DNA from 4 places in the Streptomyces sp. NPDC107559 genome. Region 3 is predicted to be linked to each of the others. Evidence: riboswitches for the same ligand, from Rfam matches in the RefSeq annotation. Region 3 holds a riboswitch; each other region holds the start of a gene.

Region 1 (3,608 bases), on a different contig from region 3:
TTCGTGACCTCCAGGATCTCCGTGCAGAGGTTGGAGGAGTGGACGACGTGCCCCGGCTCGGCCGTCTGGTTGGCGGTGCGGTTGGCGGCGTCCTTGAAGGTCATCCAGCCGTTGCCGGTCTGCGCGAGGGTGCGCATCATGCGGCCGTACAGATCGCGGGCGGGCATCGTCTTCCGCGCCAGGCCCGCCGCCTCCGCCGCGCGGTAGGCCGCGTCGAACTCCTCGCCCCACAGGTCGACCAGCTCGGGCACGTCGGAGGGGGAGAACAGGGACCACTGCGCGTCGGCGTTCACGCGGCGCATGAACTCGTCCGGGATCCAGTGCGCGAGGTTGAGGTTGTGGGTACGGCGGGCGTCCTCGCCGGTGTTGTCGCGCAGCTCCAGGAACTCCTCGATGTCGGAGTGCCAGGTCTCCAGGTAGACCGCGGCGGCGCCCTTGCGCCGGCCGCCCTGGTTCACCGCGGCGACCGAGGCGTCGAGGGTCTTCAGGAACGGGACGATGCCGTTGGAGTGCCCGTTGGTGCCGCGGATCAGCGAACCGCGCGAACGGATCCGGGAGTACGACAGACCGATGCCGCCCGCGTGCTTGGAGAGCCGGGCGACCTGGTGGTAGCGGTCGTAGAGGGAGTCCAGCTCGTCCAGCGGGGAGTCGAGGAGGTAGCAGGACGACATCTGGGGGTGCCGCGTACCGGAGTTGAAGAGCGTGGGGGAGGAGGGGAGGTAGTCCAGGCGGCTCATCAGCCGGTAGAGCGCGGCGACCTCGTCCACCGAGCGGACCGAGTCGTCCTCGGCGAGGCCGGCGGCGACCCGCAGCATGAAGTGCTGGGGCGTCTCGATCACCTGACGGGTGATCGGGTGCCGCAGCAGATAGCGGCTGTGCAGGGTGCGCAGACCGAAGTAGCCGAACCGGTCATCGCCCTCGGTGTCGACGAGCGCGTCGAGGCGGGCGGCGTGGATACGGGTGAACTCCGCCGTACGGTCGGCGATGAGCCCTTCCCGGTGCCCGACGGCGACGGACTCGGTGAACGTCGTCACGCCCTGCGAGGCGGCCTCCGCGGCGATGCTGATGGTCAGCAGCCGGGCGGCCAGCCGCGAGTAGGCGGGATCGTCGGAGATGAGCCCCGCGGCCGCCTCCGTGGCCAGCTCGCGCAGCTCCGTCTCGTCCGCCCGCGCGGACCGGCCGCGCAGCGCGGCGGCGGCGACCCGGCCGGGGTCGGCGTCGGGGAGGTCGGAGGTCAGCTCGGTCAGGGTCCGCAGCAGCGCGGCACCGGGACCGTCGGTCTCCCTGGCCGGGGTGGCTGAAGCCGGATCGGCTGGCGCGATGGTCACGTGGGACTCTCCCTCGCTCGGCAGGGGCCTTGCGGAGGGCAGGGGGCGGCACACGAGCGCACGGGGCGTCGCGTCCACCGGTCCATTCCGCGAGACCCGGACGTCAAGGCACCCGGACCGGACGGCCGGGCGCGCGGTCGGCAGGTCCTCGGACTGGACGCGTGGATGCCCGCCGTAGGGCGGACAAGCACGGGTACACCGTTGCGGGACAGTTCCGGATTCGCACCGGATTCCCCTGCGGCGACAGCGAGCACGAGCATACATCTTGTGCCGGGCTGCGGTGCCACCACCAGATGTTGTGTCATGTCGGCTTCGGAGCGTGTCAGTCGCTCTTCTCGCGGGCGGCGGGCGGGGGCCCGGACGGCGCCGCGGCCGGGCTCCCCGCAGGCGCCGGACGGGCTCGTGGCGGGGCATCCGCCCGGCCCCTGGCGGCGGGCGGCGAGGGACGCGAAGGGGCGGCGGGGCCCTGTCGCCCCGCCGCCCCTCGTCCCCGCCCGGTGAACCCGGCGCAGAGGTGGTTCGGCGTCCTGCGCCGGTGTCGGCGCGCCGAATCCGGTACGCCGGTGTCAGTGCGCCGATCCGGCCGTGGCCGGCGGCAGCTCCACCTCCACGCCCGGGTCGCCCGCGTCCGCCGTGTAGTCCTGCGGGCTGGTCTCGTCGACGCCCTCGGGAGCCTTGACGGCCTTCAGGACGAAGGTGAGGACCACCGTGACGGCCACGTTGAGCACGAACGCCGTCAGACCGATGTAGCCGATCTCGCCGATGCCGGGGATCTCCTTCGAGCTGCCGCCGAAGTGCTTCTGGGTCGGTGAGGCCACCCCGTACGCGGCGAGCGTGCCGTACACCATGCCCACGGCCCAGCCCGCCAGCAGCGCCCAGCGGTGGCACCAGCGGGTGAACAGGCCGCCGACCAGGGCCGGGAAGGTCTGCAGGATCCAGATGCCGCCGAGCAGCTGGAAGTTGATCGCGACCGTCTTGTCCATGGTGAGGACGAAGACCAGGGCACCCACCTTCACCAGCAGCGACACCACCTTGGAGACCTGGGTCTCCTGCTTCGGGGTCGCGTCGGGCTTGATGAAGTCCTTGTAGATGTTGCGGGTGAAGAGGTTCGCGGCCGCGATGGACATGATGGCCGCGGGGACCAGGGCGCCGATGCCGATGGCGGCGAACGCCACCCCCGCGAACCAGTCCGGGAACATGTTCTCGAAGAGCTGGGGGATCGCCAGCTGGCCGTTGGTCACCTTCACCCCGGCCGCGATCGCCATGAAGCCGAGCAGCGCGAGCAGGCCCAGCATCAGCGAGTACAGCGGGAGGATCGTGGTGTTGCGGCGGATCACGTCGCGACTGCGACTGGACAGCGTCGCCGTGATCGAGTGCGGGTACATGAACAGCGCGAGCGCCGAACCGAGCGCCAGGGTGGCGTACGTCCACTGGCCCGCCTCGGGGGGTACGAGCCCGCCCGCACCGGCCGCCGTGTACTTGTCGCCGGCCGCCTTGAAGATCTCGTCGAAGCCGCCCAGCTTGATCGGGATGTAGATGATGGCCACCGCGATCACGATGTAGATCAGGGTGTCCTTCACGAACGCGATCAGGGCGGGGGCGCGCAGCCCCGAGGAGTAGGTGTAGGCGGCCAGCACGGCGAACGCGATGAGCAGCGGGAGGTCCTTCACGAACCAGTTGCTGTTCTCGCCGCCGCCGACGCCCATCACGTCCAGCACGGCCTGGATGCCGACCAGCTGGAGCGCGATGTACGGCATGGTGGCCAGGATGCCGGTGACGGCCACGGCCAGCGACAGGCTCTTGGAGCCGAAGCGGCCGCGGACGAAGTCCGACGTGGTGACGTATCCGTGCTTGTGCGACACCGACCACAGCCGGGGCAGGAAGGTGAAGATCAGCGGATAGACCAGGATCGTGTACGGCACCGCGAAGAAGCCCGCGGCACCCGCGGCGTAGACCGCGGCCGGCACGGCGACGAAGGTGTACGCCGTGTACAGGTCGCCGCCGAGCAGGAACCAGGTGATCCAGGTGCCGAAGGAGCGGCCGCCCAGACCCCACTCGTCGAGGGTGTGCTCGTTGTCGGCCCTGCGCCAGCGCGCGGCCAGGAAGCCCAGGGCCGTGACGGCCAGGAAGAAGAAGACGAAGACGCCGAGCGCGACGCCGTTGACCCCGTCCTTCACTGCGACACACCTTCCTTCCGGGCGGCGCGGGCGGCGCGGGCGCGCTGGTCGCGCTGCCACAGCTGGTACGCGGTCATCGTCAGTGCCGTGGAGAGCAGCACCC
Region 2 (3,608 bases), on a different contig from region 3:
TGGGCATCATCACCCTCGCCCTGGTCGCCGGCGGCGCCGTCGCGCCCGACTCCGACCCGCCGGTCTGGGTCATCCTCTCCGCCGGTCTGGCCATCGCGCTCGGCACCTACCTCGGCGGCTGGCGCATCATCCGCACCATGGGCAAGGGCCTGACCGAACTCCAGCCGCAGCAGGGCTTCGCCGCCCAGACCAGCGCCGCGACGGTCATCCTGGCCTCCTCCCACCTCGGCTTCTCCCTCTCCACCACCCACTCGGTCTCCGGCTCCGTGATGGGCGCGGGCCTGGGCCGCAAGGGCGGTGTGGTGCGCTGGTCCACCGCGACCCGCATGTTCGTCGCCTGGGGCCTGACCCTGCCGGCCGCCGCCCTGGTCGGCGCGCTCGCCGAGTCCGTGACGGACCTGGGTGACTGGGGCACGGCGGTCGTCGCCGTCTTCCTGGTCGCCTCCAGCGCCGCGATCTGGAAGATCTCCCGCCGCGAGGTCGTCGACAGCAACAACGTCAACGACACCCACGAGCCGGCCGGCGTCGTGACCACGGCGATCGCCGCGGTGACCCCGCCCCCCGCCGGCACGGTGACCGAGACCCTCACGGCCACGATCCCCGCCCCGGCCGCCACGGCCGACCCGGTCGCCCCGCCGGCCGCCGCCGTCTGAGCCCCGCGCACCCGGTAAGTAAGGAAGCCTCACCATGAACATCGACTGGGCAGCCCTGGGCTCCGTGTTCGGCGTCAGCCTCGTGGTCACCGTGGCCCTCGTGGCCCTGTTCACCCTCGGCATCATGGGCCTCTCCCGCCAGGAGCGGGCCTCCGCGCAGGGCGGCTCCGCCGCACTCGCGGTGACGGGCGCGTACGCGTGCTTCGCGGCCTGCACGGCCGCGGTGGGCTACGGGATCTACCTGATCGTCGCCTGACCCACCGCCATCCGGCACACCGTTCTCCAGGGGCGGGAGGAACCCACGGGTTCCTCCCGCCCTTCTCGTTGCCCGCCCTTCTCGTTGCCCGCCCTTTCCCGGGCCCGCCCTCCTCCTCGCCCGCCCTTCCCGCCGCCCGCCGTGTGTGGGGCTGCACACACTCCTCCGTCCCAGGTCAAGAGCAGGTTGACGGCCCTTCAGGGCCCGTGGTGGACTGCCGGAGCCATCTACGACGACACAAGAGGAAGCCGGTGCGAATCCGGCGCGGTCCCGCCACTGTGACCGGGGTAGCAATCCCCGGGAGCCAGGAACTCTCGCCGTCGGTCTCGTCGAACCAGGGCGTGGACACCCTGAGTGAGGACATGTCGCCATGCTCGGCTGCCGATTGAGTCTCAGCACCAGGTCACTGCCCGGTACCGCCACGATCGGCTGAGCCGGTGCGTGCCGATCGCGTCTTCGCGTACGGCGCCACCGCGGGCCTCCTGGGCGACCTGTTCCTCGGCGATCCACGCCGCGGGCACCCGGTCGCGCTGTTCGGGCGTGCGGCCGCAGCCGTGGAACGGGCGTTGTGGCGGGACCACCGGGGCCAGGGCGCGCTGCACACCCTGGTGTGCGCCGGCGGCGCCGTGGCGCTCGGAGCCGTGGCCACCCGCGCCGTACGTACCTCCGGCGCCGCCTCCGTGGCGCTCACCGCCACCGCCACCTGGGCCGTCGTCGGGGGCACCTCACTCGCCCGGGAGGCCCGCGCCATCGGGCGCGCCCTGGAGGCCGGGGACGTCGTGGGCGCCCGCGCCCGGCTGCCGCACCTGTGCGGCCGCGACCCCCAGGCCCTCGACGCGGACGGGATCGCGCGGGCGGTCGTCGAGTCGGTCGCCGAGAACACCTCCGACGCCGTCGTCGGCGCGCTGGTGTGGGGAGCCGTCGGCGGGGTGCCGGGGCTGCTCGGCTTCCGCGCCGTGAACACCCTCGACGCCATGGTCGGCCACAAGTCGCCCCGCCACCGCCGCTACGGATGGGCCTCCGCCCGGCTCGACGACGCCGCCGGCTGGCCGGGGGCCCGCCTCACGGCCGCCCTCGCGGCCCTGGCCGGAGACGATCCGCGCGGCGCCGTACGGGCCTGGCGGGCCGACGCCGCCAGACATCCCAGTCCCAACGCCGGTCCCGTGGAGGCCTCGTTCGCCGGATCCCTCGGCGTGCGGCTGGGCGGGACCCTCTCCTACGCCGGACGGGTCGAGCACCGGCCCGTGCTCAACGGTGCCCACGGACGTGACGTCCGTGCCTCGGACATCGACCGGGCGGTACGGCTGTCCCGGCGCGTCGGCTGGCTCGCGCTCGGCGTCTGTGCCGCCGCGCGCCTCCTCGTGAAGGAACGTGACTCATGAACGGTGGTCTCCTGGTCGCCGGCACCACCTCCGACGCGGGCAAGAGCGTCGTCACCGCGGGGATCTGCCGGTGGCTGGTGCGGCAGGGCGTCAAGGTCGCGCCCTTCAAGGCGCAGAACATGTCCCTCAACTCGTTCGTCACCCGCGAGGGCGCCGAGATCGGGCGGGCCCAGGCGATGCAGGCCCAGGCCTGCCGGATCGAGCCGACCGCGCTGATGAACCCCGTGCTGCTCAAGCCCGGCAGCGACCGCAGCAGCCAGGTCGTGCTGATGGGCAAGCCGGTGGGCGAGATGACCGCACGCGGGTTCTTCGGGGAGTCCGAGGGGGCGTCCCCCGGGGAAAGGCTGCACGGCGGTCGGCAGCAGGCGCTGCTCGGCACCGTCCTCGACTGCCTCGCCGAGTTGCGGGGCACGTATGACGCGGTGATCTGTGAGGGGGCCGGCAGCCCGGCCGAGATCAACCTGCGCCGGACCGACATCGTGAACATGGGCATCGCCCGCAACGCGCGGCTGCCCGTCCTCGTCGTCGGCGACATCGACCGCGGCGGTGTCTTCGCCTCCTTCTTCGGCACGGTCGCCCTGCTCTCGCCCGAGGACCAGGAGCTGGTCGCCGGGTTCCTCGTCAACAAGTTCCGGGGCGACGTGTCCCTGCTCGAACCCGGGCTCGACATGCTGCGCGGCCTCACCGGGCGGCGGACGTACGGTGTGCTGCCCTTCCGGCACGGTCTCGGCATCGACGAGGAGGACGGACTGCGCGTCTCCCTGCGCGGTGCCGTCCGGGAGTCGACCGTCGCCGCCCCCGTCGGCGAGGACGTCCTGCGGGTCGCCGTCTGCGCGGTCCCGCTCATGTCCAACTTCACGGACGTGGACGCGCTCGCCGCCGAACCGGGCGTCGTCGTGCGGTTCGTGGATCGGCCCGAGGAACTCGCCGACGCCGACCTGGTCGTCATCCCCGGGACCCGGGGCACGGTCGGCGCGCTCCGATGGCTGCGCGAGCGCGGCCTCGCGGACGCCATCGCGCGCAGGGCCGCCGAGGGCCGGCCGGTGCTCGGCGTCTGCGGCGGCTTCCAGATCCTCGGCGAGCACATCGAGGACGAGGTCGAGAGCCGCGCGGGGCACGTCGACGGGCTCGGCCTGCTGCCCGTACGGGTGCGCTTCGCCCGCGAGAAGACGCTCACCCGGCCCGTCGGCCAGGCCCTCGGCGAGCACGTCGAGGGGTACGAGATCCATCACGGGGTCGCCGACGTCACCGGCGGCGAGCCGTTCTTCTCCGACGGCGCCGGGCACCGCCTCGACGGCTGCCGGGTCGGCGCCGTCT
Region 3 (3,608 bases):
CCGGAGGCGTGGTCGGAGCGGAGGCCGGCACCCTCACCTTTATGGCCGGCGGGGGCGAGGCGGAGTTCGCGGAAGCCCTGCCGCTGTTGGGGGCGATGGGCAGGAAGGCCGTGCGTTGCGGAGGCGCCGGGGCGGGTCAGGCCGCCAAGATCTGCAACAACATGATCCTCGGGATCTCGATGATCGCCGTCAGCGAGGCGTTCGTCCTCGGCGAGAGCCTCGGCCTGTCCCACCAAGCGCTGTACGACGTCGCGTCGACCGCGTCCGGACAGTGCTGGGCGCTCAGCGTGAACTGCCCGGTGCCCGGCCCCGTGCCGGCCAGCCCGGCCAACCGGGACTACCGCCCCGGCTTCGCCGCCGCCCTGATGGCCAAGGACCTGGGCCTCGCGGCCGGCGCCGCCGGTGCCAGCGGAGTACACGCCGAATTCGGACTACGGGCAGCCGAGTTGTATGCCGAGTACGCCGAACGCGTCGGATCGGAAGAGGACTTCTCCGGGATCGTCCGGATCATCCGAGACCGCGGCGTCGCGAACACCCGGAGCGGAGAGAGCACATGATCAAGAAATCTGCCGACGAGCACGAGACGATCCTCGTCGAACGCAAGGGCCGCACGGCCCTGATCACCCTCAACCGGCCGAAGGCGCTCAACGCCCTCAACCTCCAGGTCATGAATGAGATGGTGGCCGCCACCGAGGCCCTCGACCGAGATCCGGACTGCGGCTGCATCGTCGTCACCGGCTCGGCGAAGGCCTTCGCCGCAGGCGCCGACATCAAGGAAATGCGTCCCCGGAGCTACATGGACATGTACCTCGCGGACTGGTTCACCGCCTGGGACCGGCTCGGCCAGTTGCGCACCCCGACCGTCGCAGCCGTCGCCGGCTTCGCGCTCGGCGGCGGCTGCGAGCTGGCCATGCTCTGCGACATCCTCATCGCGGCCGACACCGCCGTCTTCGGCCAGCCGGAGATCAAACTCGGCGTGATCCCGGGCATCGGCGGCTCCCAGCGGCTGACCCGGACGGTCGGCAAGGCCAAGGCCATGGACCTGTGCCTGACCGGCCGCACCATGGACGCCACGGAAGCCGAACGGGCCGGACTCGTCTCACGAGTGGTGCCCGCGGACGAACTGCTCGGCGAGGCGCTCGCCGTGGCGGACACCGTCGCAGGCATGTCACTGCCGGTGACGATGATGGCGAAGGAGGCCGTCGGCCGGGCCTTCGAGACGACGCTCGCCGAAGGGGTCCGCTTCGAGCGGCGCCTCTTCCACGCGGTGTTCGCCACCGAGGACCAGAAGGAGGGCATGAGCGCCTTCGTCGACAAGCGGCCCGCAGCGTTCCGGCACCGCTGACCCGACGCCCCCATGGACCCCGCCACCTGACGCGAGAGGAAGATCACGCCAGGTGGCGCGGTCTTGGCCAGGTACGCGCCACGCGGTACCGTCGGTCCGATATCGATGACGTCGGGACGGAAGCCGGTGGGAATCCGGCGCGGTCGCGCCACTGTGAACGAGACGCTCCAGCACGCTGGAGGCCTCGCAAGTCAGACCCGCAGACGTCATCCAGTGCACCACCGAGATGGGACGCGAACTCCCGAGGAGGTCCTGCCATGGCGCAGACCGTTGCTCCGCCGACAGCCACCACCCCCGTCGTTCCCGCCACGCTGCCGCTGAAGGCGATAGCACCCTGGGCGGTCTTCTTCGGCATCCTGATGCTGGTCCTGCTGTACTTCGTCGGCGCCGAACAGGGCGCCACCTCCGTCGTCTCCGGCGAGGACGTTCACGAGTGGGTGCACGACGCCCGCCACCTGCTCGGCTTCCCCTGCCACTGACGCGAGAGACAGCACACAACCATGAACTCCGCAACGGTAAGAAACCTCCTCGTACGCGGCATGCTCGCCGGACTCGCTGCCGGTGTACTCGCCCTGGTCGTCGCCTACTTCCTCGGTGAGCCGAACGTCGACAGCGCCATCGGCTTCGAGGAGGCCCACTCCCACGCACACGGGCACGAGGTCGAACTCGTCTCCCGCAGCCTCCAGTCCACCGCCGGCCTCGCCACCGGCGTACTCGTCTACGGCATCGCCTTCGGCGGCATCGCGGCGCTCGCCTACTGCTTCGCACTCGGCCGCGTCGGCCGGTTCGGGGCACGGGCGACCGCCCTCCTGCTCTCGGGCTGCGCGCTGCTCGCCGTGTACGTCGTGCCGTTCCTGAAGTACCCGGCCAACCCGCCGTCGGTCGGCGACCCCGACACCATCGGCAAGCGGACGACCCTGTACTTCCTGATGATGGTCCTCAGCGTGCTTCTGGCCGTCGGTGCCACCATTCTCGGCAAGCGACTCGCCCCGAGTCTGGGCAACTGGAACGCGGCGGTCGTCGCGGTCGTAGCCTTCGCCGTCGTCATCGGCCTGGCCTACGCGTTCCTGCCCGTCATCAACGAGGTCCCCAAGGACTTCCCGGCCACCCTGCTCTGGCGCTTCCGCCTCTCCGCGCTCGCCATGCAGGCCGTCCTGTGGGGCGGATTCGGTCTCGTCTTCGGCGAGTTGGCCGAACGTCTGCTGGAGCCCAAGCCCGTGGCAGTCGCGTCCACCCGGACGGTTCCGGCCGCGAACTGATCACTTCAGGACACAAGCAGGACACAGGAGGGCCTCTCGGAACCATCCGGGGGCCCTCCCGCGTTTTCTGGGTACCGACACCATCGGACGACGGAGGCGCATCGGCGCATCTTCGTCCCCATTCCAGCCGACGTGACCACCGAGGCGAGGAGCGGAAGACCCCAGTGGCCAGACAACCCCAGCCCCGCCACATCACCCTCGGCGGCCGCGAGGCCGTCGCCCTGACCGTCAAGGAGTTCGAGCAACTGATGGCCAGCCGACGGCAGATCGGCGGCCAGAGCGCCCGCGTGCGGGTGCTCGCGGATCAGGCGAAGCGGACCGAGCAGTTGCTGCATGACCTGGAGTCGCTCGTCGAGGCGGCGCAGGACGTGTGCCCCGAGCGGGCGGACACGGTGGCCCGGGCGTGTGGTGAGCCCCGCCCCGGCACCGAGGCCTCCGAGTACGAGGGCGCGGAGACCCGCTGCCTGCGCTGTGCGGTCGCGGCTCTGGTGCGTCGGCACCGCGACTCTGCTTGCTGAGACGCCCGCACCGACCGGCGGCCGGGCTCGCACCGGATGACAGGATCGCCCGGGACTGGCACCGCGCCGTAGGCAGACCCGCCGAAACCACGGTCACGGGGGTGCGGGACTCCACCGCGCAGCGCACATTCGTGCGCCGCCGGCGGCGACGGCCAGCCAGCCGCCCGCCGGTTGTCAGCGGTGCCGTGCGTCGCCCGCGCGACGGCGCCTGGTCGTGGCGACGGCAGCACCTCCGGCTGCCATGAGCGCTGCGGTCAGGATCGCCCCCGTGCGCATATCGCCTCCCGTCGAAGCCAGTTGGCCGTCGACGGTGGTGTCGTTCGCGCCCGGGCCGAGAGGCACGGACGAGGCAGACGTCTCCGTCGCGTCGGATCCGTCCGGAACGGTGCTGATGCTCGGCACGGCCGTCGAGTCGGGCGACGACGTCGCCGTCGGCGAAGGTGACGGTGAGACGAAGGAGGACGACGACGGAGTGGGTGAAGGACT
Region 4 (3,608 bases), on a different contig from region 3:
CCTGACTCAGGGCGAGAACGCCCAGGACGGTGCCGGATATGGGATCCATTTCTGGATCACCCGCCGATCTCGGCACTCAAGGGGCCACCCCGGAGCCGTCGCAGTACCAGCAGGGCTCGTCCGTCTGGGAGGAGATCCAGCGCGTCCGTCCGGTGCCCCCGCAGTGGGCGCAGGCCCCGGCACCGAACCGGAGCTGGTGGTCGTGGGGCTCCTGGAACTGGTGGGCGTCGTACGGTGGGTGGTCGTCCGCGGCGGTGTGCGGGAGGTCGAAGCCGTCGCCCTGCGCCGACGGGCCGTCGGTGAGAGGGGGTGTGATGTCGGCGGGTTCATCGGGGCTGTCGATGGACGAGGGATCGAAATGCGAGGGATCGAAATGCGCCGGATCAAGGAATGAGGAATAATCCCCCATGCCGCCCCCAAGGGGAATAGATCTTTGAGCGGACTCGTACGATATACCCATGGAAGTCGCCCGGGGAATATGGCGCGAATGTTCGACCACCGGAAATAGGCGACGGATTTATCTTCCGTCACATTGATTGACGGAAGGAATCCCGAGGGCCGGGGGAGGGCGGATGCTTCCTCCCCCGGCCGACGGGGTCTGCGGTCAGGACACGGGGAGTTCCGTACGGAGCGTGCGGGCGGCGGCGACCATGTTCTCCAGCGCGGCACGGGTCTCGGGCCAGCCGCGGGTCTTCAGGCCGCAGTCGGGGTTGACCCACAGGCGCTCGGCGGGAATCGCCCGGAGACCGGCCCGCAGCAGTTCGGCGGCCTCCTGCGCGCTCGGCACGCGGGGGGAGTGGATGTCGTAGACGCCGGGCCCGGCCTCGCGCGGGTAGCCCTGGGCGGCGAGTTCGCGGGCGACCTGCATGCGGGAGCGGGCGGCCTCCAGGCTGATGACGTCGGCGTCGAGGTCGTCGATGGCCCGGACGACGTCGCCGAACTCGGCGTAGCACATATGGGTGTGGATCTGGGTGTCCGGGCGTACACCGCTGGTGGTGAGCCGGAACGCCTCCGTGGCCCAGGCCAGATACGCGGCGTGGCCGGCGGCCCGCAGCGGCAGGGTCTCGCGCAGGGCGGGTTCGTCCACCTGGATCACCGAGGTCCCGGCCCTCTCGAGGTCGCCCACCTCGTCGCGCAGCGCGAGAGCGACCTGCCGGGCGGTGTCGGCGAGGGGCTGGTCGTCGCGGACGAAGGACCAGGCGAGCATGGTGACCGGTCCGGTGAGCATGCCCTTGACCGGGCGTGAGGTCAGGGACTGGGCGTACGTCGTCCAGCGCACGGTCATCGGCTCGGGGCGGGAGATGTCGCCGGCGGACTTGATAGCCTCGGCGGGCCAGTCGAGCCACACCCGAGGCCAGGGAATCCGGTGCGAATCCGGAACTGACGCGCAGCGGTGAGGGGGACGGGCGGGGCACGACGCCACTGGGAGACCGGGAAGGCGCCCCGACCGGACGAACCCGAGTCCGAAGACCTGCTGGCACCTTCGCGCCCCGGCGTGGAGGGACGTCCGCAGGCCAGGCTCCGCGTACGAGCCCCGACCCCAGAGGCATGCCCGTGCTCCGTACCCCGCCCCTCTGCGCACCGAGGTCGCCCGCGACCCGGGACACCCCGCGATCCGCTTCCTGCGGCCGGTCGTCCGCACTGGATCCCGCCCGAAGCGGAGTGTGAGGAGCGATGCCTCGACAGCGCCATGAAGCAGCCGGCCCGGTGCAGGCCCTGGCCGGACCGGCACCGTGCCGCGCCGTCGTCTGCCGGGACTGCTGCTGCGGAACCCCGAAAGTCACCGGCGTCGACCACGACCGCCAACTCGCCCGCCTGGCCGAGGAGGTACCCGTACGCGTCTCGGACTGCCTCGGCGTGTGCGAACACGCCAACGTGGTCGTCGTCCAGCCCTCCGCTGCCGCACGTGCCGCAGGAGCCCGCCCGGTCTGGCTCGGGCTCGTCAACGACCCCGACGCCACCGAGGACATCGCCGCCTGGATCCAGGCCGGCGGCCCCGGCGTCGCCCCCTGCCCCGCCATTCTCGACCTCTACGTCTTCACGCCGCCGCGCAAGGCGGCAACCTCCTGACGGCCGGCGTCCCGATCGGTGTCAGCCCGCGTCGGCGGTGTGTCCGAGCAGCAGCCCTTCGACTGCGGCGGTGCCGAGGATCTGGACACCGATGCCCGCGAGCTCCGTCAGGGCCGAGTCCGTCACCCGGGAGACCGCGTCCCGCACCAGGGCGACCCGGAAGTCCCGTTCCGACGCCTGCATGATGCTGGCCCGCGGGCAGTTGGGCAGGTTGCACCCAGCGAACACCAGCGTGTCGACGCCGAGTTCACGCAGCAGATCCGCCAGGCAGGTGCGGTAGAAGGCACCCCAGCGCGGCTTGAAGACCGCATGGTCGTACGGCCCCAACCGCTGAGGCCGGCCGGACAGCAGCAGCGCCGGGTCCAGGGCGGGCGCGTCCTCCGGCAGGAGCCCGTCGGCCGGCTCACTGCCCGGTGTGCCGGGCGCGGCGATCCGCACCCCGGACTCCAGCAGCCCGCGCCGTACCAGATCGGCGTTGCCCCCGCCTTCCTCGTACAAGCGCACCACGTGCACCACAGGTCGCCCGGCAGCGCGGAAGGCGGACACGGTCCGCCGCAGCGCGGGCAGGATCTCCGTCGTCCCCGGTACCCCGTACGGGGCTTCGGAGAGGAAGTCGCGCTGCACATCGATCGTGATGAGCGCGGAGGTCGCGAAGTGCGGTGCGGTGTAGGGCTCTTGGGGCTCTGTCCCGGTCGACGTCATGGCCCGACCCTATGCGACCGCCCGACCCAGGACACCGAGCTCGGCGGGCGGGCTTCTCCCAGGTCAGCGGGTAATGCCCGGGTGCCGGGCGACGTTGGTGTTCCGGTACGGCTCTGCGGCGGGCCGGCGCATCGGATCACCGTGGTGGTGTTGATAGGTTGGCTCGATGGAGCGTGCGGTAGGGGACGTGCCGGTGCACTGCGTGGAGTACGGCGAAGGCAGGCCGGTGCTGGTGCTGCACGGAGCGGGGGTCGACCACCGCGAGGCCGTTGCCTGCTTCGAACCGGCCCTGGGGGCCCGTGACGGCTACCGGCGGATCTATCCTGACCTCCCCGGAATGGGGCGCACCCCCGCACCTGCGTCTGTGCGCAGCGCCGACGACGTTCTCGACGTGCTGCTCGGCTTCGCCGACGAGGTCGCGGGCGCGGACGACCTTCTCGTCGTCGGCCACTCGGCCGGCGCCTACTATGCCCAGGGGATCGCAGCTCGACGGCCCGACCGGGTCGCCGGGCTGGCCCTCGTGTGTCCACTGCTCACCGGGGTTCGAGACATCCCGGCACATCACGCGGTGGTCGCGGCGGACGATCTGGGCACCGAGGAGTTCCGCCGCTATTTCGTGGTTCAGTCGCCGGCGATGCTCGACCGCTTTGAGCGGTTCGTCGCACCGGCGATCCCGCTGGTCGACGAGGCCGCCATGGAGCGGATCGGCGGGCGATGGGAGCTCGAGGCGACCGAGGGGCGGGCGTACCAGGGTCCGGCACTCGTCGTGGCCGGCCGGCAGGACTCCGTCGTCGGGTACGTGGCGGCCGCGGACCTGCTCGACCGGTACCCGCGGG

The links. Region 3 has a riboswitch for cobalamin ahead of ACZ7OY_RS20275 (CbtB domain-containing protein). Riboswitches for the same ligand answer to the same signal wherever they lie in the genome.
Region 1: it holds a riboswitch for cobalamin, as region 3 does, so the genes downstream of both, ACZ7OY_RS26495 (ribonucleoside-diphosphate reductase subunit alpha) here and ACZ7OY_RS20275 (CbtB domain-containing protein) in region 3, are expected to answer to the same signal.
Region 2: it holds a riboswitch for cobalamin, as region 3 does, so the genes downstream of both, ACZ7OY_RS06390 (cobalamin biosynthesis protein) here and ACZ7OY_RS20275 (CbtB domain-containing protein) in region 3, are expected to answer to the same signal.
Region 4: it holds a riboswitch for cobalamin, as region 3 does, so the genes downstream of both, ACZ7OY_RS30565 ((2Fe-2S) ferredoxin domain-containing protein) here and ACZ7OY_RS20275 (CbtB domain-containing protein) in region 3, are expected to answer to the same signal.

The regions. Positions count from the first base shown of each region.
Region 1 is NZ_JBVKBD010000009.1:277,606-281,213, forward strand. Features, by position in the region: gene ACZ7OY_RS26495 (ribonucleoside-diphosphate reductase subunit alpha) at 1-1,328, opposite strand, end outside; cobalamin riboswitch at 1,451-1,594, opposite strand; gene mctP (monocarboxylate uptake permease MctP) at 1,895-3,505, opposite strand; gene ACZ7OY_RS26505 (DUF3311 domain-containing protein) at 3,502-3,608, opposite strand, start outside.
Region 2 is NZ_JBVKBD010000001.1:1,492,931-1,496,538, reverse strand. Features, by position in the region: gene ACZ7OY_RS06400 (inorganic phosphate transporter) at 1-653, shown strand, start outside; gene ACZ7OY_RS06395 (hypothetical protein) at 688-909, shown strand; cobalamin riboswitch at 1,103-1,242, shown strand; gene ACZ7OY_RS06390 (cobalamin biosynthesis protein) at 1,347-2,291, shown strand; gene ACZ7OY_RS06385 (cobyric acid synthase) at 2,288-3,608, shown strand, end outside.
Region 3 is NZ_JBVKBD010000006.1:228,443-232,050, reverse strand. Features, by position in the region: gene mmsB (3-hydroxyisobutyrate dehydrogenase) at 1-557, shown strand, start outside; gene ACZ7OY_RS20280 (enoyl-CoA hydratase) at 554-1,345, shown strand; cobalamin riboswitch at 1,421-1,564, shown strand; gene ACZ7OY_RS20275 (CbtB domain-containing protein) at 1,603-1,824, shown strand; gene ACZ7OY_RS20270 (CbtA family protein) at 1,846-2,604, shown strand; gene ACZ7OY_RS20265 (hypothetical protein) at 2,769-3,122, shown strand; gene ACZ7OY_RS20260 (prenyltransferase/squalene oxidase repeat-containing protein) at 3,297-3,608, opposite strand, start outside.
Region 4 is NZ_JBVKBD010000012.1:149,637-153,244, forward strand. Features, by position in the region: gene ACZ7OY_RS30550 (hypothetical protein) at 1-49, opposite strand, end outside; gene ACZ7OY_RS30555 (hypothetical protein) at 77-409, opposite strand; partial or broken gene ACZ7OY_RS30560 (5-methyltetrahydropteroyltriglutamate--homocysteine S-methyltransferase) at 605-1,312, opposite strand; cobalamin riboswitch at 1,318-1,493, shown strand; gene ACZ7OY_RS30565 ((2Fe-2S) ferredoxin domain-containing protein) at 1,675-2,070, shown strand; gene ACZ7OY_RS30570 (cysteine hydrolase family protein) at 2,092-2,772, opposite strand; gene ACZ7OY_RS30575 (alpha/beta fold hydrolase) at 2,939-3,608, shown strand, end outside.